Linked DNA regions of Prosthecobacter sp.. The protein of the gene in region 3 binds, or shares a complex with, the protein of the main gene of each other region. Links are inferred from orthologs where the notes say so. Each region holds a gene or a part of one and is shown on either strand. Other genes may lie near its edges.

What was found.
Region 1: the proteins of accD (region 3) and accB are in contact, whole or in part, in a solved structure (PDB 8UXZ), measured with the Escherichia coli proteins. The link is inferred for Prosthecobacter sp. from one-to-one orthologs.
Region 2: the proteins of accD (region 3) and U1A53_RS17910 are in contact, whole or in part, in a solved structure (PDB 8UXZ), measured with the Escherichia coli proteins. The link is inferred for Prosthecobacter sp. from one-to-one orthologs.

Annotation. Positions count from the first base shown.
Region 1 is NZ_JAXMIH010000010.1:242,813-252,407, forward strand. Bases 3,788-6,651 are described here. They hold accB (acetyl-CoA carboxylase biotin carboxyl carrier protein), read left to right. Parts: upstream 3,788-4,877; coding sequence 4,878-5,426; downstream 5,427-6,651. Other genes in these bases: htpG (molecular chaperone HtpG), read right to left, coding at 3,788-4,162; U1A53_RS13585 (YidB family protein), read left to right, coding at 4,304-4,741; accC (acetyl-CoA carboxylase biotin carboxylase subunit), read left to right, coding at 5,522-6,651. Outside these bases: U1A53_RS13565 (cytochrome c), read left to right, coding at 1-96; Holliday junction branch migration protein RuvA, read right to left, coding at 151-756; U1A53_RS13575 (hypothetical protein), read right to left, coding at 830-2,185; more of htpG, read right to left, coding at 2,321-3,787; more of accC, read left to right, coding at 6,652-6,883; lepB (signal peptidase I), read right to left, coding at 6,927-8,141; U1A53_RS13605 (ACT domain-containing protein), read right to left, coding at 8,214-8,618; U1A53_RS13610 (histidine decarboxylase), read right to left, coding at 8,615-9,595. UniProt on the Escherichia coli protein: This protein is a component of the acetyl coenzyme A carboxylase complex; first, biotin carboxylase catalyzes the carboxylation of the carrier protein and then the transcarboxylase transfers the carboxyl group to form malonyl-CoA.
Region 2 is NZ_JAXMIH010000015.1:112,000-121,497, forward strand. The notes cover bases 2,612-5,378. They hold U1A53_RS17910 (acetyl-CoA carboxylase carboxyltransferase subunit alpha), read right to left. Parts: upstream 4,592-5,378; coding sequence 3,632-4,591; downstream 2,612-3,631. Other genes in these bases: U1A53_RS17905 (TonB-dependent receptor), read right to left, coding at 2,612-3,484; U1A53_RS17915 (LysM peptidoglycan-binding domain-containing protein), read right to left, coding at 4,620-5,378. Outside these bases: U1A53_RS17895 (urease accessory UreF family protein), read left to right, coding at 1-562; U1A53_RS17900 (hypothetical protein), read right to left, coding at 569-1,345; more of U1A53_RS17905, read right to left, coding at 1,397-2,611; more of U1A53_RS17915, read right to left, coding at 5,379-5,558; U1A53_RS17920 (hypothetical protein), read right to left, coding at 5,582-6,109; U1A53_RS17925 (hypothetical protein), read right to left, coding at 6,299-6,841; U1A53_RS17930 (hypothetical protein), read right to left, coding at 6,942-7,859; U1A53_RS17935 (hypothetical protein), read right to left, coding at 7,931-8,335; U1A53_RS17940 (RNA methyltransferase), read left to right, coding at 9,261-9,498. UniProt on the Escherichia coli protein: Component of the acetyl coenzyme A carboxylase (ACC) complex. First, biotin carboxylase catalyzes the carboxylation of biotin on its carrier protein (BCCP) and then the CO(2) group is transferred by the carboxyltransferase to acetyl-CoA to form malonyl-CoA.
Region 3 is NZ_JAXMIH010000006.1:13,888-23,615, reverse strand. Bases 2,843-5,839 are described here. They hold accD (acetyl-CoA carboxylase, carboxyltransferase subunit beta), read left to right. Parts: upstream 2,843-3,916; coding sequence 3,917-4,762; downstream 4,763-5,839. Other genes in these bases: U1A53_RS02905 (hypothetical protein), read right to left, coding at 5,568-5,839; U1A53_RS02910 (hypothetical protein), read right to left, coding at 4,920-5,363; U1A53_RS02920 (ComF family protein), read left to right, coding at 2,967-3,773; purT (formate-dependent phosphoribosylglycinamide formyltransferase), read right to left, coding at 2,843-2,913. Outside these bases: U1A53_RS02935 (hypothetical protein), read left to right, coding at 1-844; U1A53_RS02930 (transglutaminase-like domain-containing protein), read right to left, coding at 841-1,683; more of purT, read right to left, coding at 1,732-2,842; more of U1A53_RS02905, read right to left, coding at 5,840-6,215; U1A53_RS02900 (hypothetical protein), read right to left, coding at 6,441-6,887; U1A53_RS02895 (hypothetical protein), read right to left, coding at 7,204-7,626; U1A53_RS02890 (2-oxoglutarate dehydrogenase E1 component), read left to right, coding at 7,924-9,728.

The DNA.
Region 1 (9,595 bases), on a different replicon or contig from region 3:
TTCGAGAAATTCGATACTGGCATGCCGATCTACGCGGGCATCTTGAACGACTCACAGATCGAGAGCCTGATTCTGTATATCAAGAGTTTGAAATAGGAGCAAGGTCTCCAGATCCCGGAATGTGGGGGCTGGAAGCCCCCACTCCTTGGGCTAGTTCATGCTGCGCAGCGCTTCACGGATGAGTTTGTCGGCTGTGTCGAGGCTGGGCTGCTTTGCCAATTCGTTCACGGTTTTGACCGCCTCGCCCTGCTTGTAGCCGAGGGCGATCAAACCGAGCACGGCATCGCTTTGCGCCTCTTGCTTCGGATCGTGTGTGCCTTTGGCCGTGCGGGCGTTCTGCCAGGCATCGACGACGCCGACCTTGTCCTTCAGCTCCAGCACGATGCGCTCGGCGGTCTTGCCGCCCACGCCCTTGATGCGTGAGAGCGCTTTCACATCCCCCGCGATCACCGCATCTTTAAAAGCAGCCACCGGCAGACCACTGAGCACGCTGAGCGCCATCTTGGGACCGATGCCGGACACCCGATCCATCAGCAAGCGAAACAAATCGCGCTCATCCGAGGTCATGAAGCCAAACAACGTGTGATCACGGTCCGTGACGTGGTAATGCGTGAGCAATTGCACTTCCGCCCCTGCCTGCGGCAGCTTGTCAAAGGTCGTCAGTGGAATGAGGGCAACGTAGCCGACGCCGTGAACATCGATTGTCACACGATGAGGCAGGGCTTCGGCCAGGATTCCACGCAGAAAGGCGATCATGCGCCCATGAAGGCGTTGGCAGGCCGGGGTGCAAGCGAAGGTTCAAATGCCCCCTCAATTCAGATGAAGTCCGTCACACTGCTTTGCTCGCGTCATGCGGCGTCTTGAGCACCAGACGGAACTTGCCTGTTTGCGGATCGGCGGGCAACGAATCCACGCATTCGATCTCGAATCGAACGTTGCGCATGTCTTTCCCATCCAGAACGTGCCGTAGAATGTCGCTCACTTGATCGCAGACGGCCTGACGGCGCTGCTCCGTGATCCCATGCTCGAAACAAGCGCGAAAACGGAATGCCTCCAGGCTTTCCAACACCACCTGCCACGCCTTCAGTCCGGGCACCAGCATTTCGGCAATGACGGCGGGATGGATGAAATCTTCACCGCCATGCTGATTGATGAAAACCAGATTGTGCTCCTGCCGCCCAACCAATGCCGTCACTTTGGTGAAAGGGTAACGATCTTGTCTTGGACCCCGGTCAGGGGTGAGGACATCACTCATCCGATAACGAATGAGCGGCATGGCGTCGTTGAAAAGATTCGTCACACAGGTGTGATCTTCATTGAGTTCGAAGATCAAGTCGTCCTCCATCAGATGCATGCCGTCGCTTCCTGGAAGCGTGATGCCCATGTACAGATGCTCTGTCGAGGCGTAGAGATTGGTCACGGGCATCTGAAACACGCGTTCTACATAGGCCCTTGCGTCAGGGAGCAGCGCCTCGGCACCACTGGCAATACGCTGCGGTCGAATGCGCAGACGTCCCTGCTCCTGAAACTCAGCCAAGGTCTTGAGCATGTTCGCATACGCAGTCACAACCCGTGGCTGAAAGGCGTTCAAATCATCAATGACCTCGTCCATGGGCTGGAGCACATCGTAGGTACGGATGTTGTAAAAAAGGCGGTTGGCCCCCTGATTGCCTGACTGCGCCAGATTCACACCGCCCGAGTGTCCGTGTGCAACGCCGACATAGGCAACACGCTGCCGCCAACGCAGCGGTGCAACGCGCACCCCCAGACTGGCCGCGGATATCCAGGCCTCATGGGAGAAGACGAAACAACCGAGTTCCCCTGAGGAGCCGGAGGTGTTCATCACATGGTATTTGCCATCGAACAGATTCCCTCCATCCGAGGATTGAGCGAGAAAATCGATGATCCGGGCACGTGTGATGCGACGGTCAGTGACGATGTCATCAAAATGACGGGCAACGTCCTGCTTGGTCAGAACCGGGAAGTCAGTCGGCACACAGGTGGCAGGATCAATGCCTCGGTCCGCGATGATGGCACGGTAGTAGGGTGAATGTTCCTGAACATGGGCCACCAAGCAGCGAAACTTCCTGAGCTGACGGGCCTCCAATTGTGCGCGTGTGCCTCGCGGCACGCGTCCATGATCCCAGAGGGCCCGGAGCCAGAGGAAAGGGTCTTTAAGTTTCATGCGGTCGGATGGCAGACAGTCCAACAACCATGATGCAGCCTTCAAAAGCAAGCTGAGCCACGTGTTGAGTGTGTGAAATCCTCCTGTTCCAGGCTGCCATACCGGAATCCAGCATGGCAGCCGTGAGATGTCAGGTCATGAAGCAGCCAGCTTCTCCATGAGCTTCTGCGTGCGCTCGATGATGCGCTGAGGCTCGTCGAGAAGACCGGCGGAGAGCAAGGCGTTGTCGAGGATCTGCTCAGAGATGAGGCCGGCAGTTTCGGGGTCGGTCAGGTGGAGTTTGGAGAGGCCTTTGACGAGGTTGTGGCGCGGGTTGATCTCGAAGACGACCTTCGGGCCGGGCATGCCGCCGTCTTTGCCGAGGGCTTTCATCATCTGGCGCATCTGCGGGGTCATTTCACCTTCGGGAGTCAACACGAGGGCGGGTGAACCGACGAGGCGCTTGCCGGGACGGACGGTATCGACACTCGCGGTGAGGCGTTCTTTGATCCAGTCGCAGAGCGTGGTCGTTTCGGCCTCAGGGAGGGCTTCGCCTTCAGCATCGCTGTCGCCAAGGTCGATGTCGTGGGCGTTGACGGACTTGAGGTCCTTGTCGTCGAATTTGTTGAGGCTGCTGACGACGTATTCGTCGATGGTCTCGAACATGTAGAGCACCTCGATGCCCTTGGCTTTGAAGGCTTCGAGATACGGGCCGCTTTCAATGGCGGCGCGGGACGGAGCAACTTGGTAGTAGATGGCCTTCTGTTCGCTGGTCATGCGCTTCACATAGTCGGCGAGACCGACGGTTTCGCCGGTCTGGGTCATGCTGGATTCAAAGCGCAGCAGCTTGGCGATTGAGTCGCGATTCGTGTGGTCCGTGGCGACGCCTTCTTTGAAGAAGCGGCTGAAGCTCGCATAGAATTCGTTGTACTTCTTCGCGTCGTCGCTGGCTTCCTTGTCGAGGTGTTTGATGAGGCGTTTGACGACGACATCACCGATTTTGCGCACGAGGGCGCTGTCCTGCATGCTCTCGCGGGAGATGTTCAGCGGCAGGTCCTCGCTATCGATGACGCCACGGACGAAGCGCATCCATTCCGGCAGGAGTTTCTTCGGTTTGGGGTCGATGAGGACTTTTTTGCAATAGAGGGCCACACCGGGCTCCATCTGGCCCATGCCAAAGGATTCCATGTTCTGCGTTGGCGTGAAGAGCAGCGCGTTGATGGCAATGGGCGACTCGGCCTGGAAATGCAGGCGGTAGCTGGGATCATCGAAGGCGTGGGCGGTGAACTTGTAGAACTCGTTGTACTGCTCGTCGGTGATGCCGTCTTTCGATTTGAGCCAGAGGGCTTCCACCGTGTTGACGCGCTCGCCATTGAGCAGGAGCGGGAAGCTGACGAAGTTCGAGTGTTTCTCGATGATCTGCTTCACCGTGTGCTGCTTGGCGAAGTCGGCGGCGTCTTCCTTGAGATGGAGGACGATTTTGCAGCCGCGCTTCTGATCGACGGATTCATCAATCGTGTAGCTGCTGGCGCCGTCGCTGGTCCAGACGAGGTGCTCGCCCTCGTTGCGCCAAGAATGCGTGTGAACCTCGACTTTGTCCGCGACCATGAAGGCGGAGTAGAAGCCGACGCCGAACTGGCCGATGAGCTGCGCGTCGTTTTGCTTGCCTGCATTCTTCAGCGCGGCGGCGAAGGCCTTCGAGCCCGAGTGGGCGATGGTGCCGAGGTTTTCGACGAGTTCAGCGCGTGTCATACCGATGCCGGTGTCGGCGATGGTGAGAGTGCGGGCGGCCTCATCGGTGGTGATGCTGATTTGCAGTTCGGCGGCGGCATCAAAGATGTCCTTCTCCGTGAGCTGGGTGAGGCGCATCTTTTCCATCGCGTCGGCGGCGTTGGACACCAGTTCGCGGATGAAGATCTCGCGGTCGGTGTAGAGGCTGTGGATGACGATATCGAGGACTTGTTTGACTTCGGCCTGGAATTCGTGGGTTTGGCTCATGGTGATGATTTTTGGGGTTGGGGGTGGGGAGAGTAGCGGGTGGAAATGCGTGGTCAAGGCTTCGCGGGTCAAGAAGGCATCCGTGGCGGAAGGCGAAGCCACCTTGACTTTGAAATCCCCTCCCCCACACTCCGCACACTCATGGGACTCCTCGATTCACTCGCCAAAAACGCGCTGGGCGGCATGCTCGGCGGTGCCTCCAAACAAGATCCGGCCACGATGCTTTCCGGCCTTCTCAACGACGCAGGCGGCCTGCAAGGACTGATGGGGCAGTTTCAAAAGGCCGGTTTTGGTGATCAATTCGCCTCGTGGGTCTCCGCAGGCGCGAATCAGCCCATCGAAGCGGAACAACTGCAAAAGGCTGTGGGTGCGGATGAGATTCAGCGGCTCGCCAGCAAGGTGGGCATGCAGACCCACACCGTGCTGCCGCTGCTCGCGCAGTTCCTGCCACAGGTGATCGACAAGCTCACTCCCAAGGGCCAGATCGACGACAATCTCCCCAGCGGCAGCCAGATTCAAAGTGCGTTGACCAGCGTGATCAGCAGCAGTTTCAGCGGATTGTTTGGCGGTAAACGCTGAGAGCCACAGGACGACGATGGCTGCCAGGGGCACAAACAAGCCCGGCCGGCGCCTTGAAAGTCAAGAGTGCCTTTGTGGTTGCCACGGGCGGGGGAGTTTGTAGTATCGGGGCGTCCGTTGACACACTCCTCCCGACATGGCCAAACGCACCACCTCCAAACCAGCCTCTCCCGCCGCCTCCGCACCTTCTTGCGCCTACGATCTGAAACAGATACGCGAGATCGTCGGACTGATGGCCGAGAACAACCTGACCTATTTCCACAGCGAGCAAAAGGACGCCAAACTTGAGCTGCGCCGTGGTTCTGACCTGGAGTCCGTCAAGGAGCTGCTCAAATGCATGCCCGTGGCCTCCGCCGCTCCTGTTTCCATGTCTGCTCCTGCAGCCCCTGCCCTTGCTGCAGTTCCTGCCGCCAGCATTGCGGCACCTGCAGCCGGCTCCGATCCCGTCGGTCCCACCATCAATTCCCCCATGGTCGGCACCTTCTACCGCTGCGCCGCCCCAGGTGAAAAGTCCTTCGCCAACATTGGCGACATCGTGGACGAAAACAGTAACGTCTGCATCATCGAGGCCATGAAGGTTATGAACGAGATCAAGGCCGAAGCCCGCGGCACCATTGCCCGCGTCCTCGTGGAAGATGGCAAACCCGTCCAATACGGTCAGCCTCTGTTTGAGTTGAAGGCATAGGGCAAAGGGCAAAGGGCGTAGAGTCCTGCCCACACCACCCATACCCGCATCACACTTTCTCCTTCGCTCTAAGCCCTCAGCCCTTCGCTTTTCGCATGTTCAAAAAAGTTCTCGTCGCCAACCGTGGTGAAATCGCCCTCCGCGTCATTCGCGCCTGCAAGGAACTCGATGTCAAAACGGTCGCCGTCTATTCCGAGGCCGATGTCGATTCGATGCACGTTCACCTCGCCGATGAGGCCATTTGCATCGGTCCCGGCCCGAGCAGCGAAAGCTACCTGAAGATGAGCCGCATCATCAGCGCGGCCGAGATCGCCAACGTCGATGCCATCCACCCCGGCTACGGTTTCCTCTCCGAAAAAGCGGAATTCGCCGAAGTCTGCGACAAGTGCAAAATCAAGTTCATCGGCCCTTCCGCTCGCGTCATCGCCATGATGGGTGACAAGAACGTGGCGCGTGAAACTGCCCTGAAAGCCGGCATGCCGATCACCCCTGGCTCCGACGGCATCATCCACACCGAGGAAGAAGCCCTCGAATGGGCGCGCAAGATTGGTTACCCGGTCATGGTCAAGGCCAGCGCCGGTGGCGGTGGGCGCGGCATGCGCCCGGTGCTCAACGAGGCCACTCTGGGCTCCAGCTTCCAAGCCGCCTCCCTGGAAGCCATGAAATGCTTTGGCGACGGCTCCATGTACATGGAAAAGCTCGTCGAAAAACCCCACCACATCGAGTTTCAGGTCGTCGCCGACTCTCACGGCAACGTGGTGCATCTCGGCGAGCGCGACTGCTCCATGCAGCGCCGCAATCAGAAGATCATCGAGGAATGCCCCTCCCCAAAAATCTCCCAAAAAATGCGTAAGCGCATGGGCGATGCCACGGTGAAGCTCTGCAAAGAAATCGGCTACGAGAACTGCGGCACCATCGAGTTCCTCGTCGATAACAAGTGCGAGAACTTCTACTTCATGGAGATGAACACCCGCATCCAGGTGGAGCATCCGATCACTGAGGAGGTTTATGGCTGCGACTTGATCAAGGAGCAGATCCGCATCGCCGCCGGCCTGCCGCTCAGCGAGCACGTCGTGAATGCCCAGCCTCGCGGCCACGCCATCGAGTGCCGCATCAATGCCGAGGATCCTTCCCGCAACTTCGCCCCCAGCCCTGGCAAGATCACGCTCTGGTACACCTCGGGTGGCCGTGGCGTCCGCGTCGATACGCACGTCTATTCCGGCTACTCCGTACCGCCGTATTATGATTCGATGATCGCCAAGCTCATTGTCACCGGCGCCACCCGCGACATCGCCATCCGCCGGATGCGCCGTGCGCTGGGCGAGTTCACTGTCGAAGGCATCAAGACCACGATTCCGCTGCAAAGCCAGATCCTGACCACCTCCGACTTCCAGCACGGCCAGTACGACATCACCTGGGTGGAAAGCTTCCTGCGCCAGGAAGGGATGAAAGCATAGAGTCCTGAGATTGAAGCGGACCAGTTCGTCCGCTTTTCCATTGTTATCGAATCACGCCCCAGTTTCGACCCAGCGGAAAATAGCAGAACAAAGCCGGGCCGACGAGATTGCGTTCCGGCACCGTGCCCCAGTAGCGGCTGTCTGAGCTGTTGTAGCTGTTGTCGCCCATGGCCCAGTATTCACGTGCACCATCACGCGCGCTCAGTTCCCGCACTCTGCCGTCAGACAAAATGCCGAAGTTGCCGTAGCCTTTGTAGGGTTCTTCCATGGCACCCACACGCTTCATGCCGAATTCCTCGGCGGGCTTGCCATTGATCCACAGCACCGGAGATTTGACCTCCAGCCGGTCCCCTGGCACACCCACAAGCCGTTTGATGTAATGCTGGGAGCCTTGCTCGACTGGCACGTTCATGTAAGGGCTGCGAATGTTCTGTGTGGTGAAGACAAACACCTCCCCACGCACCGGACGCCGGAAGTGGTAGGAAAACTTGTTCACCAGCACATGATCGCCGGTGTCGAGCGTACCCCGCGCGAGCAACTGCCCCTCTTTGATCTCTTTGCCGCCAAGATCCCAGATGGAACGCACGATCTGGGCATCGGGGGTGATCTGATTGCCGTCGTTCGAGATTTGGGCACCTGCATAATACAGCAGCCCCAGATTGAACTCGGGATCGGTTGCCAATTGGCGTATCGGAGCCCAGATCCAGATATTATGCCCGTCTTCAAAGTGGAGACGACAGTGGGTGAAAAAGCCCATGAAGCCATGCTCCGTCAGCGGCTCTTCACGGCGCAGACGTCCGGAATGATTCGCCACGACATTGATGTAACTGCGCCCAGCCACGTAATCCTTGCACTGCTGGAAGAAGCCTGGGGAGACGTCCTTCTCGGTATGATTCGCCACGATGCCGTACAGCGTCGGTTGCATGGAGCCGGTGGGGATCTTGAACGGCTGCGCAATGTAGCTGCGGATGCCCAGCGCGATGACGATGGCGACGAAAAACACCTCCACGTTGTCGGCAATGTCCGACTGCTCGGCATGTGGCAGCGCTTTTTCGCAGGCTTTGTTGATCTCGTCGTTCAACGTTGCGATACGCGCCTTGTCCTTCGATCTCATCGCATCCTCCAGGCTCGTACGCAGGGTCGTGATCTCATCCAGTTTCGCCTGGGGCAGGATGTCGCGCTTGTAGTTGATGAAGCGTGTCACCCCCTTGTGCAGGAGTTTGGCGTGCTTGAGGTAGCGTGGGGTGAGGAAGAACATGGGGCTAAAGGCCCGATACTAGGGCGTGTCGGGCAATGCTCAAGTTCTGTCGTCCGCCCTGAATGATTTGATTCAGCCTGGCGGCTCGACCACGAGCACATCGCGCAGCACCTCGGCGGCACGGGCGTTGTCGGAGCACACCAGGCTGGCGGTGGTCTTGTCCGCCTCCCGCCGCAGGATGTGCATGGAGCGCAGGTCGATCCCGGCGTCCTTCAACCGCATGGCGACGGTGGCAAGTGCACCTGGCTTGTCCTCCAGCCGCACCAGCAGGGTGTCCTGGGTGATGACGCGGAAACCCTGCTCACTGAGGGCGCGTAGCGCTTCATCATAGCGGTCCACGCTGAGAACGACGAGGCCATGATCCGCCACGCCCTCGATGTCGATCTCCTCGATGTTGATGCCATGCGCGGCAAGACAAGCGGTGAGCCTGGCGGCGATGCCAAGCTCGTTCGGCACAAGGACGGTGAGCTGTTTCATGACGATGGTTCCCGGTTCTCGGCTCTCGGTTCGCAGTTCACCGCAGCGGCAAAGTCGGTGACGAAGGCGTCGATGACGGCGGTGGTGACGTGGGGCATGACGATGAGATGCGCGATGTTTTTGCGCGGAGCGATGATCCACCGCGCCATGACGGCGGCCGGGGGGCGTGGGAAGACGACCGTGATGGAATTCGGGTGCCGCCAAGCCTCAATGCCCTGCGCGCGGAGCTGCTGCACGGCGTATCCGGCACGCTGGAGGCTGCCCTGCACCATGGCGCGAAGCCCGGCCGTGCCAAGGGTGCGCAAGCGGTGCCAGAGCATGAGCGGGGCGAAGGCACTACGCGAACCGGCGATAGTCGTGTCCAACGCGCCAATGTACTCGATCGATCGAGCGATACGATCCACATGGGCCTTGCGGGCGAGCACCACGCCGCAGGGAATGGGAGCACCGAGCATCTTGTGACCGCTGATGGAGATGCTGTCCGCGCCATCAGCGAAGTTCCAAGGCTGCGGTTCATCGACGAACGGCAGAATCATGCCGCTGAGCGCCGCATCAGCATGGATGTAGGCATTGGTGATGGCGAGATCGTCGAGAATGGCGCGAATCTGCGCAAGGTCGTCCACCGCACCCTTCATGGTGGTGCCGATGTTGGCAAAAATGATCGGCGGAACGTCGCGGTGGATGCGGAGCGTCTCGCGCAAGTCCGCGTAGTCCATCTGGCCGTCGGGCTGGCTCTTGATCATGATGTTCCGCGTATGCTGGAGGCGCAGAACCTTGGCCACGCTGTAGTGCGTGTCCTCGCTGAAGTAGCAGATTCCCTCGGGGAACAGTTCCCGTGCCACGTAAAGGCCGTACATGTTGCCCTCCGTGCCGCCGCTGGTGACGTAGCCCCACCATTCGTCAGCGGGCGCACGCGTGAAGCGGGCGAAGTCCGCCAGCACCTCGCGCTCGAACTCCATCGTGTTGAGGCGGTAGTT
Region 2 (9,498 bases), on a different replicon or contig from region 3:
TGGTCTGGACTGGGTGAAGTGGTTGCTCGGCAGTGTGCGTGCGCGGACGGAGCTGTTGTTGGTGGACGACGGCGTGCTGCCTTTGCCTGCGGCATGGGAGGAGTTCACGGAAGGGGTGTTGCGGGAGGTGCTCGGCCCGGCGCTCAAGTCGGCCTGGCAGTCCGCTCAGGCCGGCGATCTGGAAGGTCTCATCGCCACAGATGCGGCCTTGTCGGCACAGCTTCCTGCCGCTGCGGCAAAACGCAGCGTGTTCGCGGGTGCCGTGCTCCTTAAATCAACGCGCCATGCCCGCTATCAGGCCGTGCTGGGCCGTTTGCGTGAGGCGGTGGAGCAGGGGCGGTGTGATGGACACATCGCCATCGTGTGGGCGGCGGTCGGACATTTTTTCCAGCTCAGCCTTACCAATGTGATCGCCGAATACCTTCATTTGGAATGGGACATCGTCACGCGGGACGAGATGATTCAGGAAAAGCCCGCCGGGCGGCACAGCATCGCCGGACTCACCAGTCAGATCATGCACGACGCCTCATCTGAGGTGGTGCTGCGTGTGGTGGATGCGTGAGGTCGTTTATTTCCTGAACAGCTTTTTGACGCCATCCACGCCGTCCTTGAGGCCGTCGCTTTCGATTTTGACTCCGCTGCCTTGGAGCAGGTTTTTGAGGGAGCCGTTGGCGCTGGCCTTGGCGGCTTCCGTGCTGATGCGGCTGAGGACTTGGGCGATCAGTTCGGCCGGGGAGATGCCAGCACCGCCGGAGCCGAGGTTGGTCAGGCGGATGTCCGGCAGGGTCACGTTGGCATTGGCTCCGGGCACGATACCAGCGGCGCTGGCGCTGAGCTTGGCACCGGTGATGAGCAGTTCATCGACCTGGAGTTTGACGGATTTCTTGGGCTTGCCGTCGTCGGCTGGCGCGGCTGTGCTGTCCTTGCCGGCGGCGGTGCTTTGTTGTGAGACGAAGTCCTGCGCATTTTTGGCGATGTGCTTGAGGTTCGTGCCACCGAGGCCGGCTTCGAGGTTGATCTCGGGGGCGGCGATGCGGATGTGCTTGATGACGATTTTGTCACCGCTGACACTGGAGGTGTCCAAGGCCATCTCAGCTTTGCCGATGTGCATGGCCCGGGGCCCGGTGAAGCCTTTAGGATTGCCGATTTCGAAACCTTCAATGGTGCCCGTACCGGAAAAAGGTGAGAGTTTCACGGCGGCGACCGTCACACTGGTTTGCACAACGGGCGGGGTGCCTTTTTCGATGCCAAGCTTGATCAGCCTGTCGATCTGGGAATAGCCCAGCCAGAGGAAGGCGGCGATGAGAACAACGAGAACGACAACAATGCGGAGGAGCCATTTCATAGGCTCGCAGTTTTCCCAGCGGGCCGAGGTCTGTAAAGCGCCAATACCCGGTTAAAACATCACCGTGGCACCCAGGTTCACGCCAAAGCCGGGTTCGTTGGAGCCGGAGCCGTGGTAGCGGTAGGTTTGATTGAGGAGGTTTTCGAGGCTGGCGGTGAGGATGAGGTGGTCGTTGACCTTGCAGCCGCCGCGCAGGCTGAGCAGCCAGAAGGAGGGCGTGCCGTTGGGCGGGATGCGCGAGGTGTCGGCCTGGTCGAGGGTGCTGAGACGGGCGGCTTCGCCGTAGCTGAGGCAGACGAGTTCCGTCCAGAAGCGGCGGTCCTTCGTCTGCCAGCGCACGCCGCCGAAACCAACGAGCGGGGCGATCTTGCCGAGCGGTTCGCGGCGTGTCTGCTGAGTGGTGCCGATGAATTGATCCGCCTCGCCTTCGACCCACGCGATCTGGCCGAACACACTCCAATGTGGGTTGATCTGCCAGCGCGTGGCGAACTCGACGCCCTGCATGTAGCCGTCGCCGCCGTTGGTTTTGGACACCTGGCCGGGCACGCCGGTGGCACGGCGCACGATCATGTCTTCGATCTGGGTGAAGAAATAGCTGAAGCTGGTGGTGACGGCCTCGGTCTGGGCTTTGAGACCGAGTTCATAGGTCAGATAGGTCTCGGGATTGAGGCCGGTGGAGGGAACTTCGATGATGCCGGTGGCGGAGAAGTCATCGCGGGAGAGATCGGAGAGGTTGGGTGCGCGGAAGCTTTGTGAAACGCCGCCGAAGAGCTGGAAGCGGTCGTGTTCATCGAGGTCGATGAGGAAGCGGGCGCTCGCGGAGAAGTTGGCCCATTCATCCGAGTAGTTGGACTGGGTGAGGGTCACGGGATTGCGGAATTTCCCCAAATCGGCGCGCACATGGGTGAAACGACCGCCGAGGAAGAGATGCACGCGGTCGCAGACGTTGATTTCGTCCTGGATGAAAATGCCGAGGAGGTCATAACTCGAATCATCGGCCACGGGCCCGGCAAAATTGTTCGCACCGTCGGATTCGATCCAGTCGTGGTAGTAGTCGATGCCATAGACGAGCTTGCCGATCGGCGAGGCGCTTTCGAGCTGAAGATCGACACCGAGCGTGGTGACATCGACATCGTTATAGCTCACCACGCCGGGGCCGGTGATGCGATATTGGTCTTCGCCGGCGGTTTGCAGCGAAAGGGTGAGGCTGGCGGCGTCGATCATGCCGTGCAGATCATGGCCGGCGAGGCGCAGGTAGGACAGGCTGCGTTCCTGGTCAAACAGGCGCAGGCGGTTGGTGCCGATGGTGGTGCCGGCAAACGACACGCCGGAGGTGGTGTCATGTGTGCGCCACACATCGTTTTGACGTGCCTGCTGATGCACAATGGTGAACTGCCACTGGTCATCCAGGGCGACATCGAGGCGGACATCGAAGGCCCACTGGTCATAGCCGGTGTGGCGCTGGATGCCCTGGCGCGTGCGCACGTCGTTGAACTGGCTCAAGGTGCCGCCGAGGTGCAGCCCCCACTGCTGGCCCTGGCCGATGCTGGCTTCGAGATGCTCGACGTGGCTGCGTTCGGCGCTGGCGTAGCGGTAGTCGGCCTGACCGTGGGTGAAGAAGCTGCCTTCCGCTTCGCTGAGGAAGCCGGAGCCTTTGGTGAAGGCGTTCACGGTGCCGCCGATGGCGTCGCTGCCATAGAGCGTGCCACCTTGCGAGGGCAGCACCTCGATGTGATCAAGGGCGAACTGATCGATGGTGTTCCAATACTGGTTCGGGCCTTCGCGGAAGGTAGAGTTGTTGAATCGAGTGCCGTCGATGAGCAGCAGGTTGCGGAATCCGGTGAACCCGCGGATGAAGGGCGAACCTTGGCCGTTGGAGGTCTTTTGAATGGTGATGCCCGGGGTTTCACGCAACGCTTCAGGGAAGGTGCGCACGAGGCGTTCTTCCATCTGCTTCTTGTCGAGCGTCTTGACCACCGCAGGCACTTTGGATGCAGGACTTGCGGTTCGCGTGGCGGTGATGACGATTTCAGGGATTTTCTTCGTCTTCGAAGGTGCCGTTTTTTTCGGCGCAGACGGATCTGCGGCGAAAGACGCCGTGGTCAGGGCAAGGAGAAGCGTGATCGGGAGTTGGCGCATGAGTCGGTTCAAATCGAAGCGAACTCAAGCAGCCGGGTTGTCCGTCGTCACGCGTGGTGTTGGTCGAAGACATGGGATGGACAGGAATGTGTCCACACGAGGAGTGCGTGGTCAGGAAATGACCACACTTGTCGATGACGAGTTTGCTCAGCCTTCCGTGAACTGCCCGAGGGCGCGGAATTTTTGATAGCGCTGTTCCAGCAGTTTCGCGGTCGGGATTTTGCCGAGTTCGGCCAGCGTGGCGAGCACGGCGCCTTTGAGGGCGGCGGCGGCGGTGACGTGGTCGTTGTGAGCACCGCCGAGAGGTTCGGGGATGATGCCGTCGATGACGCCGAGCTTCGACAGATCCTGGGCGCTGAGTTTGAGCGCGGAGGCGGCCTCGGGAGCATGCTCACGGTGTTTCCAGAGAATCGCGGCGCAGCCTTCGGGGCTGATGACGGAGTAGTAGGCGTTTTCCATCATGAGGACGCGGTCGGCGATGCCGATGCCGAGAGCGCCGCCGCTGCCGCCTTCGCCGATGACGATGGCGATGACGGGCGTGCGCAGGGTCATCATCTCGCGCAGGTTGAAGGCGATGGCTTCGGCGATGTTGCGTTCTTCAGCGCCGATGCCGGGGAAAGCTCCGGGCGTGTCGATGAGGGTGACGATGGGCAGGCTGAACTTTTCGGCCATGCGCATGAGACGAAGCGCCTTGCGATAACCTTCGGGATGGGCGCTGCCGAAGTTGCGGAGGAGGTTTTCCTTCGTGTCACGGCCCTTCTGATGGCCGAGGATGGCGACACGCTGGCCGCCGATGGTAGCGAATCCGGCGGGCATGGCGTTGTCATCGCCGATGTGGCGGTCGCCGTGCAATTCCACGAACTCCTCGCAGCAGTGCTTGATGTAATCGAGCATGAAGGGCCGGGCGATGTGGCGGGATATTTGCACTCGCTGCCAGGGGGAGAGGTTGGCGTGGATGTCTCGTTGCAAGGTGTCGGCCTTGGTCTCGAGATCGGCGATCTGATTAGCAAGCTTGTCGCTGGGCTTGGCAGCGAGCTTCTTTTTGGCCTCCTCGATTTCCTCGCGGAGTTTGGCGACGGGTTTTTCGAATTCCAAAACTTGTTTCATGGCGGTCAGGGGAAAGGGGGTGAGGTGGTTATCTCACGAGGCTCAACTTTGACCCTTTGCGCACCAGTGCAAAGAGTTCTTCGATGTCTTCGCGGGCGAGAAAAATGCCGGTTTCAGCGGCTTCGGTGGGCACCGGGGCCGGAGTGGCAGCAGGGGTGAGTTCTTTTTTCCTGGAGGGAGCCTTCGGCTCCTCCACGGGCAGGGCACGTGCGACGGGCGGTGTGCGGAGGCTGACGCCGGCTTTGCTGCCGGGAATCCATTTGTCCGCCTCCATGTAGTTGGGGTCGGTGGAGATGACGGGCTTGCCGTCGAAGATGGCATTTTTTCCGGCGATTTCCATTTCCACGGGCAGGCGCGTGCCGGGCGGCAGGCGGATGTCCTTCGCGTCATAGACTTTGAAGAGATATTCTTTGTCGCCGACTTTGCGCAGCAACATGACCTGTTTTTTAGACACGCTGACGCCGAGATGGAAGTCCATCGGGATGATCGTGAGATGATCGCCCGGTTGGAGATTGAAGCTCATCAATCCGCTGGAGCGGATGATGGAATCCACGGTGGTGCCCTGCTTGGTGGCGATGAGGTTCAGCGAATCACCCGGCTGCACGATGTAGTCCTTCTTGCCCGCCGTGTTGTTCGGGGAATAGAGCTGGTCCATGTTGATCTCGCCAATGATGCGCATGGCGTCGGCGCAGGTGGCGGAGTCGGGGAACTGCTGGCGCAGCTTGTAGAGCGCCTCGCGGCCTTCCTCGATCTTGCCGCTGCGGATGAGTTCGACGGCGGCCTCGAAACGACGTGCGCCGGGGTCGATGCGCGGGCGGTCCAGTCCCTTCATAGCGGCGATGTCGTTCTCCACCTGGCTCTCTTTGAGCAGGATGTTCATGTAAACCCAGTATCCCATCGCCAGCGTGCCGGCCACCAGGCCTGTGGTGATGAGGAAAATCAGCAGTTTGATCTGGGTGCGTGCCATCGCGGGAATCAACAAACGGGCGCTCAGCCAAGGAGGCCGCGGCGTTTGAAATCGAAGAGGTTGATGTTCTGGGACTTCTCGATCATCTCGACGGTGAACTTGAGCAGGCAGATTTCCCAGGTGTCGTCCACGCCCTGGATCACGGCGCGCATCGGGTTGCCGGAGGTGCGGATGTCGCCCAGCAGCTTGCCGCAGACGTGTTCCATCGACTCATGCACGATCTGCTCGGTGATCTCGCCTTTGCGGAACTTGAAGCCGTACTTGAGGATCGCCAGCTTGTGCAGGTTGTCCCGGAGGAAGTCGCCAAACGCGGCCACCTCAGGGCCGAAGCCCTCGAAATCGAAGTGGCCGGGTATTTCGGGGCGCAGGATGAGCGGCTTCTCGGCCTCGATACGGCCCTCACGCACGCGCACGGCTCCGACGGTGTCCATCAGTTCGGTGACAATCTGAAACTCAAACTGCGTGCTGCCGAAGGTGTCGATGCGGCGGTCCGGTTCGTGCAAAACCTGGGTGTTCTCCAGGGCGTATTGAATGTCGAACTCGGTGGGCATGTGTTTTTGGGGTCGCGGAGATTAGACTGCTTGGACGGTGGGGCTAGTGATTTCTTGGTGCCGTGCCGCCTGTCATCGTCACCCATGCCCAAGCCACCGCTGTCAGCGTTGCTGGCGAGCCAGAAGGCGATCTTCCCGACGTACCCCGGAGGGCAGGCGAGGCTGTTTCAGCAGGCGAGGAGGTGCGGATTAGAAACGCTTGTTCAACGCATGCCGCATCGCCGTTTCGTCATTCGAGGATACGTAAACCAAGTGATTTTGGATCACACCACCTCTGCTGAAGGCTCCCCCATTGAAAGGAGCGTCCACCAGCAGATATCGCCCTGTGTGGCGCACCGTGATCGGCAGCCAGTATTGGCCCGCTGCGGCGTTGACAAAGGCGTTTCTCGTCCAGGTAACGGTCCATACCCCATGGCCACGGTAGTTCCATTGGCCGTATGCCCCTTCCATGCCATCTCCCCGCCAGCGCGCAGTATTGTCGGACGAGAATTGCAGTGTGTATCGCGAGGAGGGGTGGAAAAAGCGTGGTTGGGTCTGAGTATGCCAGATTCCAACGAGGGCATTCTCCCGCGAGTCCGTCCGCGCGGTGGGAAGCAGCGCGGTATATTCTGGGTCAAGCCGGTCCCATGTGGACGGCGCGCAACCATCCAGAAGACTGACGCTGAGCAGAAGCAGGCCGAGCCAGACAAAACGGAGAACGGCTGGCTGAGGCCGATGGGGGGTAGTTTTCATGGTGTATGGTCTGTTACGTGAATTTGGAACCGTTATCTAAGCACCTGTTGTGCATGCCGTCGCTTGGACTGGGATGCCCTGCGTTCAAACCGGCGGGGATTCATTTTTCTAAAAGCGGGGATATTTTATTTTTAAACAAGTTCAATTCAGATTGTCGCTCCTTGCTGCCGAGGCCGAGCGCCCTGGCGCGAAAGACGTGTGCAAATTGAGACTGTGCGTCTGCCAAATCGCCGAGGTCAGAAAGCCCCTCGCCTTGGTGCCTTGCTGCCTTCAGTTCCTCAACCAGACCAGGGTTCGTACGAAGAAAGCCTTTGAACCAATCTTCCAACGACTGGCTCTGATCCACTTTGCCCGTCATGTTGGCCGACCAGAGAACCTTGCCCGCTTCAAAAGCGAGCAGGTTCTCGCGTTTCGTATCGCTTGCACGCTGATCGAAGAACCCATCTTTGAAGGTGAGCATTGTGCCGTTTGCTGAGATCATGTCGCTCGCAGCGGGAGGGAGGCTGCTCGGAGTTCCTGGAACTCGGTCTTTGGGCGCTTTGTTCTCGATCCATTCTCTCAGTTTGGCATCCTTGAATGCTTCGAGTGCAGTCAGTACTTTTTTGTTCTCGGCGGCATTCCATTGGCGGGACCATGATGCAGCCGCTTGATCCCGGGTGGAGGGCGAAGCCGTAAGCGCTTCCACTTCAGCATTGAACTTCTTGACTGCAATGCTGCAGGACTTGGCTTCTTCCGCCAGTTTTTCAAGATCCCGGCGACGCAGGGCATCCTCTGTCGAGCCCGGCTTGAATGACCCAAGAGCGTTGAATTTCTCCACCTTCTCCTTGATGCCCGAACGCCATGTGTCCAAACGCTCATGTCGTTTGTTCAGATCGTTGAGCAACGTTGCTGGCAGGCTCTGTGGCACCGGGACGATTTTTGCAAGCTTGATGGACACTTGCTGCTCCTCGGCTGCAAGCTGTGCGGTTGTACTCAAGCTCATCAGCAGGACCAGGATCAGGCATGGGAACTGTTTCATGGTAATGAAGGTGATTGATGATGTTCGAGGGCTGAAGGTCATCCGTCGTTGGGGTCATTCAGGCAACGGGGTCACTCTTCCACCAGCAGCACCTTGATGAGGGAGTCTTTCAATTGGGGGTCTTTCTGCGCCGCGTTGCTCAATTCCTTCTCGATCTTAGTCTCCGTCTCATGCACGGAGCGGTTGATGCGGGTGAGGTCCTTCTCCAATTTGTCACGTTGGATCGGATCATTCTTGGCTTTGTCGTAATTTAGGTAGGTATTGCGGTAGTTCTCCATCTGCTTCACCCGCTCATCCACCAACGCACGTCGCCGCTGCTCCACGTCTGGCGGAAGCTTCACTCCCTTCGGCAACTCCTTGCGGTAAAGAATGTTGCGGGACGGTCCTGTCATGGCCGTACGCAGAAACGTGCCGGAGTCTGCACCCGCTGGCGTGAGGCCGGAGGTGTCAAACCCGAGACCGGCCTTGGCCTTCATATCTTCATCGCTTGCCGCTCTGACCGCCTGTTCTCCATGCACCATGGCAGATGCTCCCTGACGGCGGGCACTGGTATCCGAACCTGCCGGAATGCGATCCCGAGCTTGCAGGCCGGGATCGTCCGGATTGGACTTGTGACTGAACAAGCGGTTGAAAAGGCCCCCTTTTGAAGGCGCAGCAGTGGTTTCTCGCTTCACGCTGCTCTGTGGGGGAGCCGATCTGCCCATCTGTTCAAATCTGCTCGCAGCCTCGCGGAAATCATTGCCTCCGGATGGACTGGGCCGTTGTGGCATGGGGGGTGGGACTGCGCGCGGTTGGACTGGAGGCTGTCTGAGCTTTCGGAAAAACTCATCAAAAATGTTGCCACTGCCGCCATAGGTCCTGCCGCCACCTCCTCCTTGGGGTCTGCTCGGGCAACTAGCCTCATGTGCTTGACGAAGCGCATAGACCCGTGACTCATCTCCGGGCATCGGCGCACCGTAATATTGGCCACAGTAGGGGCAACTGTCAGCCATGGCGACCGAACCCATGAGGGCGAGTGCGGAGAGCAGCCAAAGCCGGCAAGCGATGAGTGGCTTCGCCAACCTGCCACAGGCGGGCCGCTGTTTCGTTGTCACCAAAGAAAATCTCCGGCGACTGTCGGGGGAAGCAAAGAGCGAGAGATCGACAAACTTTGTCATAGGAATACGAGGGTTAGCTCTTATCATTGCGCATGGCGGAACCATCAGGCTACTCACGGCCTGCCGAAGCGTGCTCTTGGATTGTCCTCGCGCAAGTGGTCGCAACAGATGCTGGACCTGTGTTTTTGGGCTGCCAAGGTGAAAGACACGTTTGACGGCTACGGCTCAAGGGCTGCGAATGTACCCCCAGAGCCTTGGGCAAAGGCGGCTTGCACTGCGAACACGGGCGGACTATCGGCAGCGGATGAAGCTCCCCCCCCATCTGCTTGATGAAATCGTCCTTTCCCTCGGGGAGGTGTTTGTGGGGCGGAGATATGCGGACAAGGTGATCGAGTTTACATTCAAACGGCATCGCAAATGGGGCAGCCGCGACCGCCGCATCTTTGCGGAGTCGATCTATGAGTGCGTGCGCTGGTGGCGCTGGTACTGGTATCTGGCCGGTTTGCCCGACACGGAGCACACCCAGCCGGAAGAAATCACCC
Region 3 (9,728 bases):
CTTCCCCGCCGTGCTGCTGCGGGTGAAATCGGCCGAGGGCGCGGTGAACTACATCGACATCATGGCCAGGCCTGAGGGCGACAGCTTCCGTGCCGTGGACATGTTCAATTACATCTTTGCCACCACGGCGTCCGAGGAGTCGCGTAACGCGCTCGCGGCGATGGTTTCCAAATCGGCGGGGGGCGGTCTGGCGGCCTTGCTGGGCATGCCGAAGATGGACGAGGCGGTGTCGGGTTACCTTGTCAGCATCAACGAGGCCATGCGTTCTGGAAACATGGCCGAGGTGTTGCGCATCTGCGACGGACTGCCCCAGGAACTCAAAACCCAGCGCATCTTCTTCATCCTGCGCCTGCAGGCGCTCATGTCGCTGAGTTCCTCCGACAAGGTCGAGACGCAGTACAAGGAGGCCCTGCGCGCGGCTCCGGACATTCTCGGCAAAGACAGCACCACGGATCTCCTCATGGTGGATCTGTTGTACATGGAAAACGATCTCAAGGGTGCGGAAGAATGTCTGAAACGGGTGGAGGCGGTCGTCGGTGGCGATCCTTATCTCAAATACCTGCGTGGTGGCACACGGTTGCAGATGAAGGATTATCCGGGGGCATTGGAACTGGCGGATCAGGCCGCCAAGGAGGATCCCAAGATGGCGGAGATCGTCGATTTACGCATCACCGTGCATCTCGCCCGCAAGGACTACAAGGCGCTGGCGGATGAGCTGCGCGCGTTCAAGCGTAACTTCGGCCAGGTGCTTGACCGCAAAGCGCTGGCCGATGACGCCCAATACGCCGAGTTCCTTGCCTCGCCCGAATTCGCCGCTTGGGAAAAGGAACTCGCCGCGCCTTAATCTTCCATCAGCTTCACGGCAAGACGGCGCATGAACTGGCGCTCATGGAGGAGGCCGAGGCGTTCGTAAGCTTCATCAAGGTTGCGCAGGATGCGCAGCAGGGTGCCGTCGGCGGTGGCGGATTCCCGGATCAGGTCTTCCATGCCGGGATTGGCGGCGGGATGGTGTTTGGCCACGTCGGCGGCCAGCATGAAGCGGCCGCGGTTGAAACAATCCACCAGCCACGTTTGTTCGCGGTAGGTGACACGGGAGAGGAAATGGCCGGGGAAGTTGCAGCCTTCGACTTCGAGGCCAAAACGCTGCCCCAGCAGGCGGTAGAGACAGCACAGGCTGATCGGATTGCCCAGGCCGGTGTCCAGCACCCAGAACAGGTTGCTGTTCGCGGGCGAGTAGTAGTCTTTGCTGTTGCCTCGGAAACGCGTGATGCCGCCATGCGGCGCGAACAGCCATTGCGAGAGTTCGTGCGCATCCATGCGACCCTGCTCGGCAAACCCCTCCTCGGCCATCGCGTCGAGACGTTTCGCCAGGTTGGAGGATTGCGTCTTCCAACCGTTCAGGAAGGCGGAAAGCTGGCTCAGGCCCTCCTCAAGCTGCGCGTCCGGGCCTTCCATCCAGCGCCAGCGCATCCAGGTTTCTTCCAACTCGGTGCGGCGTGCCGGTTCGAGCATTTGCGCCACAAGTCGCTCTTCATCGGCGGTGAGCGGCGTCTCCAGCGTCTCAATGTGTTGCGGCAGTTCCCGCCGCATGCCGGTCAGCTCCTGCTTCACTGCCTGACGCACCACCTCCGACTCGTCGTCGAGCAGTTTGATCAGGTGGCTCAGATGAGCGGTGGCAGGCATGGCACGGTGTTAACATGACCCGCCCATCGGGCGCAATCATGAATTGCATCACAGCCGGATTTGCATCGCTTTCGCCGCTCGGTGGGCCTTGGCGCGGGCTTCGTTGATGGTCTTGGCACGGGCGAGGGTCACGGCCATGCGGCGCTGGCCGCTGACGTTCGGTTTGCCGAAGAGGCGGATCTGGGTGTCGGGCTCGGCGAGGACTTTGTCGAGCTTGCCGAACTGAACCTGGGATGATTCACCCGCGACGAGCACAGCGCAGCTCGCGCTGGGGCCGTGCTGGTGGATGTTGGGAATGGGAAGACCGAGGATGGCGCGCACATGGAGCGCGAACTCGCTCAAGTCCTGCGAGATGAGCGTGACGAGGCCGGTGTCATGCGGACGCGGGGAGACTTCGCTGAAGATGACATGGTCGCCTTTGATGAACATCTCGACGCCGAAGAGCCCGCGGCCGCCGAGCGCCTCCGTGATCGCCCCGGCCATCTGTTCGGCGGCTTTGAGCGCTTTTTTGGACATCGGATGCGGCTGCCAGGACTCGCGGTAGTCGCCTTTGATCTGCGTGTGGCCCACGGGGGCGCAGAACGACGTGCCGCCGACGTGGCGCACGGTCAGCATGGTGATCTCGTAGTCGAACTCGACGAAGCCTTCGACGATGACTTTGCCCTTGCCCGCGCGTCCGCCTTCCTGGGCGTATTTCCAGGCCTTGGCGATGTCGCTCTTCTTTTTCACCACGCTCTGGCCCTTGCCGGAACTGCTCATGATCGGCTTCACGACGCAGGGCATGCCGATTTTTTCAATCGCCGCCCGGAACTCCTCTTCAGTGGCCGCAAACACATACGGCGAGGTCTTGAGGCCGAGTTCTTCAGCGGCAAGACGGCGAATGCCTTCACGGTTCATCGTGAGTTTGGCCGCACGGGCGGTGGGGACGACGCGATAGCCTTCCTGTTCCAGTTCCAGCAGCGTGTCGGTGGCGATGGCCTCGATCTCGGGGACGATGCAGTTGGGCTTTTCGACTTCCACGAGGCGGCGCAGCGCCTCGCCATCGAGCATCGAAACGATGTGGCTGCGGTGGGCCACCTGCATGGCCGGGGCGTTGGCATAACGGTCCACGGCGATCACCTCGCAGCCGAGGCGTTGCAGTTCGATGACGACTTCCTTGCCCAGCTCGCCGGAGCCGAGGAGCATGACTTTCGTTGCGGTGGAGGAGAGGGGGGTGCCGATGCGTGCCATGCGGGCAATTAGGCTCGCAGTTGGCTTGCTGCAAATCGCCATTAACTTCAGCCATGCCCTTTCCTGGCCCACCCGCCGAATCACGTCTGCAACGAATGTTGCAGACGGCGTGGGCGGCCGTGGTGGATCTGGTTTATCCGCGTTTGTGCAGCGTTTGCCGCATACCACTGCCGCAGGAGACACCGCGTTCTGGTGCACAGGCCTGGTTTTGCCGCAGTTGTGAGGAATCGCTGCCGCTGGTGGAGCCGCCTTACTGCAAGGTATGCGGCGAGGTGTATGACGGAGCTTTTACGAACGAGTTCCGCTGCATGAACTGTAGCGGGCGGAAATTGGAGTTTGAGTTCGCCGTGGCGGCCTGTCGTGCCGAGGAGGCGATGCGGGAGCTGATTCATCAGTTCAAGTATGACCGCCGCCTGCATCTGCGTGGGGCGCTGGCCACGCTGATGCTGCGGGTGCTGGAGGAGCCCCGGCTGGCGCGGGAAAATCTCGCGGATTGGCTGCTGGTGCCGGTGCCGCTGCATCGCAGCCGCGAGCTGGACCGGGAGTTCAACCAAAGCTGGGAGCTGTGCCAGCGGCTCTCGCAGTTGACCGGTATTCCTGCTGCGAAAGCGCTGGTGCGCGTCCGTGCGACCGAGACGCAGGCGAATCTGGATCGCGACGAGCGGCTGCGGAACCTGCGCGGGGCATTTGCTTTGCCCAAACCACGGCCTTGGCAGCGCCCAACCGACCTTCAGGGCCGCCGCATTCTCCTGGTGGACGATGTTTTCACCACGGGAGCGACGACCAGCGAGTGCGCCCGAATTTTGCGACGTGAGGGCGGGGTAGAAAAAGTGGTGGTCATCACCGCGGCACGCGGCTAGGATCGGCCCCGCGTCCGGCTCTCGCCGGGCCTGACAGTGCGAACGCCGGGTGGTTTTCCTTCCGGCAACTCCTGCGACATGCCACTCGGGGAGACGCTCTATCAGGTCCGTCATCGCAGGACGTCCACACCGATTGACCTACCATGGGATTTTTCAAAAAACGCTCTGTTGACGATTTAGGCGAGAAGAAACGCGACATGCCGGAAGGCCTCTGGACGAAGTGCCCCTCGTGCAACGAAAGCCTGTTTGAGCAGGCGCTCTCCAAAAACCTCCGCGTCTGCACGAACTGCGGCTATCATTTCACCATCGGCTCCGACGAGCGCATCGCCAGCCTGGTGGACGAGGGCAGCTTCGTCGAGATGGACAAGCATCTCGATTCTGTGAACGCCCTCGGCTTCAAAGGCTACCTCGACAAGGTGAAGGCCTACCAGGCCAAGACCGGGCTCACCGAGGCCGTCGTCACCGGCCACGCCACCATCGAGGGCATCGCCGTCCTGGTCGCCATCATGGACTTCCGCTTCCTCGGTGCCAGCATGGGCAGCGTCGTGGGGGAAAAAATCACCCGCGCCATCGAGGCCGCCACCGCCGAGCGCAAGCCGGTCATCGTCTTCTCCGCCTCCGGCGGCGCCCGCATGCACGAGGGCATCCTCAGCCTCATGCAGATGGCCAAGACCAGCGGTGCCCTCGCCCGCCACTCGGAAGCCCGCCTGCCCTACATCTCCGTGCTCACGCACCCGACCACCGGCGGCGTCACCGCCAGCTTCGCCACCCTCGGCGACATCATCATCGCCGAGCCGAAGTGCATGATCGGCTTCGCCGGACCGCGTGTGGTGAAGGAAACCACCCATGCCGACCTCCCTCCCGGCTTCCAGACCGCCGAGTTCATGATGCAGCACGGCCTCGTCGATATGATCGTGGACCGCAAGGACATGCGCCCCACGCTGGCGAAGGTGCTGCGCTACCTGGCCGGAGTGAAGGCAAGTGCCTGACGGCTTCGGGATCAACCGAGCCTGCATGCCGCTGCGGATGATCTCAGGTCATTCGGCCACGCCTCCAATGCTCAACCCGGCTGCTTGTGTTCTTCGCGATTTGGGTTGTCAGCCAGTTGCAGCCCGACCCCGTTTCCCCTATTGGTGGCGCGCGGGTTCATTTTTCATTTTTTGGTTCGATGAAAAAGTGTTTGGCACCATCAAATGGAAACTCTCTTTTTAAGAGCCCAGCGTCAGTCGCAACTACAGCACCATCTTTTTTAACACCAAGTATTCTTTTATAATATATATCTTGTGGATCAGACAACAACGCTGCCTTCTCGTCTTCTACGATCCATACTCGATTTTTTGGCCCTTGAATAGAAACCCAAAATCCGACCCTTTCTTGGTGGTGCGCTACCAGCTCATAAACTGCTTTATCTACTGGCACTTTTTCTTCGATACCTTTGCTCAAAATATGTTCGTTCACCTCTCGTAAGAGGGCGATTCTCACATTATCCAAGGCCGAGGCCTTCCGAACCGTGCTTCCACTTCCCCGACGCCCACAGTCGACAAATAGAGAACACATTGCAATGCCGGCCAATACAAGTGACGTCTTCATAGCTATTTCAGAGGGGAAACGGGGTCCGGGTGCAAATTCTTGACGGTGGGTTGATGTTCATAGCTCAGACGAAGCGGCGGTCATAACTTCATTTTCCCAAATTGGCTGGCACGTCCCGCGCTATTGGTTGGCTCGTGGGTTCATCTGCCATTGGTTGGCATCCGGTGACATCTGCCGCTTCCCGCTATTGGTTGGCGTACGGGTTCATTTTTCAGTTTGAATGAATAGATCTGCTCCGTTTTTTTCGAGCAACTCGATTGCTGATTTCATTTTTGCACCAATGTCAACATTCACAATAATGAAGCTAGCCTTGAGCACGATGACTTGCTGAGGATGTGCGTCGATCCACTCCTTCGGCAACCCAAGCGTATTTAGCGTGGGAAACTTTAGATGTATTTTCGCCATATCAATTTCGCGCTTCCTCCCGAAAAAAGCATCTGGATCACCTATCTCCAATCGCTCGGCTAATCCCATGATTGGCAAAACGTCGATTGTCGCTCCAGATGTGTTGGCAAAAATTGAGAGCGTGGCAAGAGGCAGGTGGGCTAGGGAGCTCAAAGCACCAGCTTTGACCTCTTCACATGAAATCCAGAGGAATAGTTCGTTGAGTTTCCTGAACGGCAACCCTTGAAGCACTACCCAATCGCTTCCAATGGGCAATGTGAGTGCAACGACTTGTAGTGAATAGACGGAATCGGCATCCAGCTTTGCGGACAAATCAGCGAGCGAGGTATGTGGTAGTACTCGCCGGTGTGGAGACATTACCACAATGCGTTTTTCATTCTCCGCAATGCATTCATTAGCGGTGCCCGAAAAAATGAGCAGCAATAAAAGAGAATATGTGTGTTTCAAGAACATCGCAAGCCTCCACTCAAGGAAACGGGGTGAAACGGGCCTGGGTGAAGTGTGTTTGTGGCAAAAAACCGCTGTTGATACAAGAAAAAAGAGGGCGCACGCCGCTGCGGATGATCTCAGATCATTCGGCCCCGCCTCCCATGGGGAACCCGGCCGCTTGCGTTCTTCTCGATTTGGTTTGTCAGCCAGTTGCACACCGACCCCGTTTTCCCATTTCCTTTTCTAAAACACATCCAGCACCACAAAGCATCGGCTTCCGGCCTTCACCGTGAACACTTCAGTCAGCAGGCCCTTGCCTTCGCCATTGCAGACCACGGCATTCTTCCAGTCCACCGGCGGCTGAATGCAGCCGTCCATCAGCGGGCGGATGCGCTCTGCAAAGAATCTGGCATGATTTTCATTCTCAAAGTCAACCGGATGAAAAGCCACACCTCCCTTGTCAGCATCCAGGATGTCTCCGGCCGCGCACTCAAAAACATGCCTGTTCTCCCGGAAATGCCCCGTCGAAAACAGCAGCCGGCAGTGATGAGCCTGCGAAATCACCCGGGCATCGATCAGGCGGCCCAAAGTGCGGCCCTCATGCCCCCGCATCACCCACAGCCACCACGTGCCCATGAGTAACAAAAACGCCACCAGGATTCGCGCCGCAGTTTTCCATCTGGAACTCATTTCAACCCATCATCCCGCTCCGCAGCGCATCCGTCAAGGCGGGTGCAAATTCTTGACAGTGGTCACGGTGCTCATGATTCGGAAGACGGCATGGCTGGGGGCTGCAAAGCACTCATGTTTCCGGCCATTCTGCCCAAACCAAGATGGGGTCGCAAGCACGTTGGATGGGGACTTGAAGACCCGCCACGCCCGCCATCCATGCCAAAGAGAATGGATGCCCGTCCCGCTTTCGCACCCTGACACCGGTTCGCTCGTCCTGCGCGGATGGGTTCGTCCAGGAGCCGATTTCCATCAGTCGATCCCGGCCCAACAGCCGTCATCCCGGCTTTGCGTGCCGCCAAATCGCGAATGGGTGGCGGCAAATCACGATTTCGTCCGGCCAAACATGGAGTTGGTGGCAGTAACCCCAGGAGTGGTAAACCAAGGGGAGGGAATCAGGAAAGAAATCCGATGACCCATTGGAAATCAAAGCGTTGAACCCCACACCCCTCCTCGGGTTGAGCTTTTCCCGACTCGGGAAAGGCTTTTCCGAGCGCGGATTGAGCGTTTCCGAACTCGGGTTGAGCTTCCCCGGACTCGGATCGAGGCTTTCCCAACGGCGGCTGAACTTTTCCTGACTCGGATCATGCAGGACCGAATCGGGGTCGAGTTTCCCCGGACTCGGGTTGGGCATTTCCGATCGCGGATCGAGTCTTTCCCAACGGTAGCCGACCTTTTCCGAATCGGGGTCGAACGTCACCGGACTCGGTCTGCATGTTTCCGAACGGTGGCCGACCTGTTCCGCGCCCGGGCCGGGCATTTCCGAACTCGGATTGAGCGTTTTCCGGCTCGGAAAAGGTTTTTTTGAGTTCGTATCGAGCTTCTCCGAGTTGGGATGGAGCGTTTCCGAGCTGGCGGGAGCGTGAGGCAGGCGGGGTGCGTTGCCCGCAAACGCGCCGTTGTTGGGGATGGCGGTTTACCCACGAAAAGAGCGGCAAATCCTGCCTTTCCGCATTTGCACTCGGAACGAAAGGGCGCATTCTCCACGCCCCCTATCATGAGTGCCACTTTGCCGTACCGCGCCAATGCGGATTTCCTTGAGTCCAAGTATGTGGACTGGAAAAAAGACCCTGGTTCCGTCGAACCGCTGTGGTCATCGTTTTTTGAAGGTTTTGAACTGGGCATGGCCCGTCTGGCCACGAAAGGCGCGGAGTCGGCCGCCGGGGCAGGCACACCGCTCTCCGAGAAGACGCTGAACTTCCGCATGCGTGTGTCGAACGCGCTGTATGCCTTCCGCGAACTCGGCCACACGGCCGCGCATCTCGACCCGCTGGACAAGGAAGGGCCGGAGATTCCCTCGCTCACGCTGGCGGGCCTCGGCTTCACGGCGGACGAGCTCGAAGAGGATGTGCAGACGCATCTGTTCCGCGGCGGGCAGCCGATGAAGCTCAAGACGATGCTGGCGGACCTGCAGCGCATTTATTGCGGACGCACGGGCTTCGAGTTCATGCACATCCACAACCCGGAGGTGCGCACCTGGCTGCTGGAGCGCATCGAAGGCCGCGATCTGGACGCCAAACCGGAGGCAAAGGCGCAGATCGACGCGCTGCGCTGGCTGCTGGAGGCGGAGACCTTTGAGCGCTTCCTGCACCGCCGCTTCGTCGGGCAGAAGCGTTTCTCGGTGGAAGGTGGGGAGTCGATGCTCGTGGCGCTGGAGACCATTCTCGAAGGCATGCCGGCCTACGGCGGCAAGGAAATCATCCTCGGCATGGCGCACCGCGGCCGTCTCAGCGTGCTGGCGAATTTCCTGCGCAAACCGCTGGAGTATCTCTTTTACGAGTTCAGCGAAAACTATGTGCCGAACATGGTCAGTGGCGATGGTGACGTGAAGTATCACCTGGGCTTTGAAACCGTGCGCCAGACCAGCGGCGGAGATTCCATCGGCGTGATGCTCGCGCCGAACCCGAGCCATCTGGAAGCGGTGGATCCCGTCGTCGAAGGCATGGCCCGTGCCCGCCAGCGCGCGCTGGGCGACACGAAGGACCGCAAAAAAGTCATCCCCGTGCTCATCCACGGTGACGCGGCCTTCGCCGGCCAGGGTCTCGTGGCGGAAGTGCTCAATCTCTCGCAGCTCCCCGGCTACCAGACCGGCGGCACGATCCACGTCATCGTGAACAACCAGATCGGCTTCACCACGATGCCGGAGGACGCCCGCAGCTCGCATTACTGCACCGACGTGGCGAAGATGATCGAGGCGCCTGTGCTCCATGTGAATGGCGACTGCCCGATGGAAGTCGTGCATGCGACGAAGCTCGCGCTCGAATTCCGCCAGACCTTTGGCCTGGATGTGATCCTCGACATCGTGTGCTACCGCCGACATGGCCACAACGAGACGGACGAGCCCGGCTTCACCCAGCCGAACATGGCCCGCTCCATCGCCGAGCATCCTTCCACCGCGACCTTGTTCCGTCTCGACCTCGCTTCGGCGGGTGTGCTTGACGAAGCCGGTTCCGCCGCGCTGCAGCGCGAGCTGGAAGACGAACTCGAACAGGGCATCACCACGCTCGCTGATCGTGACAAGCACGCCGATGGCGGCAATCCATTTGAAGGCAGCATGGCGATGCCGCAGGCGGCATATGACTACCATCCGGTGAAGACCGGCGTCGAACTCAAGGACCTGAAAAAAGTGGGCGAGCGTCTTCTGGAAGTGCCGGAGGGCTTCAATCTGCATCCCACCATCGCCAAACGCTTCCTCGCTGCCCGCAAGAAAGCATTGGAGGCTGGAGAAGGAATCGACTGGGCCTATGCCGAGTCCCTGGCCTTTGGCACGCTTCTCACCGAAGGCCATGGCGTCCGCCTCAG